DNA from 2 places in the Proteiniphilum sp. LBM24028 genome. Region 2 is predicted to be linked to the other one. Evidence: riboswitches for the same ligand, from Rfam matches in the RefSeq annotation. Region 2 holds a riboswitch; the other holds the start of a gene.
The links. Region 2 has a riboswitch for cobalamin ahead of AC1HCU_RS05150 (hypothetical protein). Riboswitches for the same ligand answer to the same signal wherever they lie in the genome.
Positions count from the first base shown of each region.

Region 1: it holds a riboswitch for cobalamin, as region 2 does, so the genes downstream of both, nrdD (anaerobic ribonucleoside-triphosphate reductase) here and AC1HCU_RS05150 (hypothetical protein) in region 2, are expected to answer to the same signal.

Region 1 is NZ_CM152817.1:1,072,405-1,074,610, reverse strand. It holds gene nrdD (anaerobic ribonucleoside-triphosphate reductase) at 1-1,083, opposite strand, end outside; cobalamin riboswitch at 1,260-1,467, opposite strand; tRNA gene AC1HCU_RS04230 (tRNA-Lys) at 2,060-2,132, opposite strand.
Region 2 is NZ_CM152817.1:1,301,840-1,304,045, reverse strand. It holds gene nrdD (anaerobic ribonucleoside-triphosphate reductase) at 1-510, opposite strand, end outside; gene AC1HCU_RS05150 (hypothetical protein) at 524-1,369, opposite strand; cobalamin riboswitch at 1,511-1,721, opposite strand; gene panB (3-methyl-2-oxobutanoate hydroxymethyltransferase) at 1,849-2,206, shown strand, end outside.

The DNA of each region.
Region 1 (2,206 bases), 230 kb from region 2:
TTTCGAGAGCAAAGCCATTGTTTCCACGGGAAAGGTAAGAACCGTCTTGGTGCGTTCTTTGTTGAACCATTTCATAAACCGTTTCTGTAGCCAATTGAGTGAATCCCAAATTGGTTTCGAGCCGTTGGGAAATACAAATTCACCAAAGAGGCTTTCGAAATAAGGACGGTCGTAATAGGCAATGTTCCAAAAAACAGCTTGAAAATTGCGAGCACCCGTGGGTTGATTGATAGAGTAAACTATTTGTTCAAAATAATCGCAAATTACTTTATCCAATGTACGGCGACGATTCGATAAATCTACTATATCAGCAATGTGGGTAAAATAATCGTCTCCATATTCGTGTCGAATAAAATAATCCATGTACATTAAAAATTCGGGAGTTGCGCATGCTCCGCTCAACATACTCGAAACCATAAACACCATGTTGATGAATCCGCCACAAAAAGACTTCAAGTTGGTAGGCGGCGCAGAGTTCCCTCCAATGGGAATTGTTCCTTGTAACAACCATGGATACATGGTAATACTGGCACAGTAATTAGCAAGGCTTGTTTCATCGTTTTTGTATATAAAATGATCATTAAGCATACCGATATATTTATCGGCAAACTCTTTGCCGTACATCTCTTTCATTCGATCGGTAAGCATTTTCCGATTCAGGTTGATGAAGTTTTTTTTAGGTAGTTCGCCTATAAGCGTAGCGATGTTTTTCTTTTCCACATTGGCATTGGCGTCAAACTTGCTTCCAGTGGCAGCATTCTGTGCATCACAATAGTTCATTAAGAATGTCATTTTATCATGTGTTTCGCGTGTCTCGGCGTGTTTTTGTCGATAGAGCATATAGGATTTAGCCACGGCGAAATATTTTTCGGCCATTAAGGCCACTTCTACTTGATTTTGAATTTCCTCCACAGTCATTCCATCGGAAACGTGTACTCGCGAGAGAATGGATATGAAATCTTCTTGTGTGGCAAATGCTCCTACAGAAAGAAATGCCTTGGCAATAGCATTTTCTATTTTTTGAATGGAGAATGATACGCGCTTCCCGTCGCGTTTCACAATGTAAAGCTCTTTGTTGTTCATTTTTGTAGACTATTTAGTTGTTAGACATATAGACCATTCACTTTACAGATGTCGGGATTTTCCAGTAAACTTACAGGCTTAGTGTCTATAAATCTCTTAATCTAAAAATATGGGAATACATATTGAGCTGTATCGCGATATTTTTCGACAATCTTTTTTCCCGAAAGACATCAAAAGCGTATAATATGCATTTGGCAGGTCTTCTGACTTACTCCCGTTATCGAACGCCTTCCCATCCCAAGGAGTAGGGACAGTGGCAAAGGATTTGTTCGGCACGTTTATGGAGCTTACAGCAGCGGGAACTGTCGCCGACTTTCACGGCATTCCCTTTTAATCTTATCCAAAAAGAAAATTTTGATAAGAACCAAGTGCACCACAAATGTAAAAAATAACTTTTAATTTTTTGACAAAATCCCCCAAAATAGTTATTAACAACTTCAATCTATCAACAATAAACTCTCATTATAAGTGTCTTATAATTTAATTATAATCTTTTTATAAAATTATTTTTTCAATTAAATTTTCTTTTTAGAAAAACACAAAGAGAGATATGTGGAAATAATTCCTCTCTCTAACTTAAAACAATAAATATAAGCAGACGAATTGGCTACCTGTTTATTTTGTTAATAACCATTTTCGCTTTCATAAATGATTCACCTCGAGTACGTAATACGGAAAAAAACGACAATGATATCTCGAATGGCCTAAGGAGCACACCGGTATAAACCAACGCCCCATAGGGTATTTTAGAAATGTTTTCGTACTAAATGAAAAATATGTAGCTGTATGCCAGAGCACGTTGTAATTCGTACTATCTCGTACTCGACTTTAAAAGTTAAAAATCCTCTCTGGAAAAGGAAAAGAGGCTGTCTCAAAATAAAATCTAACCTCCTGAGAAATGAATATTGGGATATGTTCTCAGAAGGTATCCGAATAAAAAGAGGGTGAAATCACATTGTGATACACCCTCTTCCAGTGATCCGCCTGGGGCTCGAACCCAGGACCCCATCCTTAAAAGGGATGTGCTCTACCTGCTGAGCTAGCGAATCAGCCTAAATGCTTTCTTGCAAAAGCGAGTGCAAAGATAAAACCTTTATTTTGTTTTTCCAACTGATCATGTGAT
Region 2 (2,206 bases):
GTGCTCGTTGAGCATGCCGATGTATTTGTCCGACAGCTCTTTTCCATACATTTTCTTTAGCCGGTCGGTAATCATTTTCCGGTTCAGGTCAATGAAGTTTCTTTTGGGTAGCTCACCGATAAGCGTGGCAATGTTTTTCTTCTCCACGTTGGCATTTGCATCGAATTTGCTCCCTGTGGCGGCATTTTGGGCGTTGCAATAGTCAATCAGGAAGTTCATCTTGTCGCGTATCTCGCGTGTTTCGGTATGTTTTTGCCGGTACAACATATATGCTTTTGCCACGGCAAAATATTGTTCAGCCATCAAGGCTGTTTCTACCTGATTCTGGATCTCCTCTACCGTCATCCCGTCGAAAATATGGAGACGGGAGAGAATGGAAATGAAGTCGTCCTCTGTTGCGAATGTGCCGACCGACAGAAATGCTTTTGCAATGGCATTTTCAATTTTTCTGATGGAGAAAGGGACTCGTTTTCCGTCCCGTTTCAGGATGTAAATTTCTTTGTTTCCCATACGAATCTATTTTTTACTGCGTTAACCGATGCAGGGTTGTCGTTGTTTGTGTTACTACGTTGATATGTATAATAATATATTTTTTATGGAAATTTATCCAACGATAATTCGGCGTAATGTTTTCTTTTTGGAAAATATCCCTGATGTTTCTCATGGAGCAATCATTGGCTTTTCTTGCCATGCCGGCGTAAGTGTCTCCTTCTTGATATTCGGGGAGTTTGTTGACGAATTGACCAGGAGCGGGCTTGTGGTCAAATACTTTTGATATGTAAACACTTGATTCTCGTGAATTCTTTTTTACATTAATAGTAATTTCACCTTTTATCTCTCCACCTGAAACCTGTAAACTATATTCACCTTCATGTGCTGCAACAAATAAGGGTTGGTCGGCATTAGAATAAGATAAACGGTATAACTCGGTCGGGGCTCTTAATACTTTCCAACTCAGCTGCTCTTCATCGCTTAAATAGTCCGGAATTTCAAGAGGTGAAATTGTATATATCTCTGTTTCATATATTTGCGGTATGGCAATAGGAAGTTGATCTTCAGAGATTACTGTCAATACAATCTCTTTAGTTGATTCACTTCCATCATTTTTTGTTGTAAATTTCAATCGGTGTATTCCTTCAGTTGTAGAAATAAAGCTATACTTTAATGCAGTAGTTACCACATTATTGTCCAATTCCCATAAGTAAACAGTTTCATCATTGCTTGTAATAACCTGTATTAGTCCCACCAACAGGGTATATTCGTTTTCAAGACCGGATATTTCCAGAGGAGATATCCGGAGAGTATTCCCATCCGAGCATCTTGCAAAAGTGAGAATAGATAATGCCAGAATAAATAACTTTTTACCCATATCGATATTATTTTTAACATGTCAATTGTAAAAATAACAAGGCATGGGGGCACACTTAATTATGTATTAAATAGTTGATAATCAACAGGTCGGATATGAATTTATTCCTTCTGATATAGTAAGCCTTACTCCCCGAAAGCCTTATACTTTGTTATTTTGGCAGGTCTTCTGACTTACTCCCGTGTCTGAACGCCTTCCCATCCCTTGGGGACAGTGGCAAAGAGGTTTGTTTGTTCAGCACGTAAGCGGAGCTTACAGCAGCGGGTCTGTTCAGGATTTACACCTGATTCCCTTTTCATCATTCACTTCGAAAGTTTTTGAAGTGAATAAAACCAAAATTCAGGGCAAAGATATGGTATTCTTTTGGATTATCTTCAAGAAAGTTTAGAAAATAAAAGGGGAAAGATGCTACCTGTGTGAGTTGGTTTTATCCCGGTAAAAGAATTACCTTTGTACTTTAATCATAAAGATCGAACTGCATGTCACAAGAAAAAGGATATCTCGCTGCCGATAACAAAAGAAAAGTAACCACCCACCGCCTGCTGGAAATGAAACAGCGTGGTGAGAAAATATCCATGCTCACAGCCTACGACTATTCAATGGCTTCGGTGATTGATCAGGCGGGAATGGACGTAATCCTGGTAGGAGACTCTGCATCCAACGTGATGGCAGGCAACATCACTACACTGCCCATGACAGTGGAGCAGATGATTTACCATGGCAAGTCGGTCATGAATGGTGTGAAGCGCGCCATGGTGGTGATTGACATGCCCTTTGGAAGTTATCAGGGCAATCCCTACGAGGCGGTGTCCAACGCAGTAAGGATGATGAAGGAGA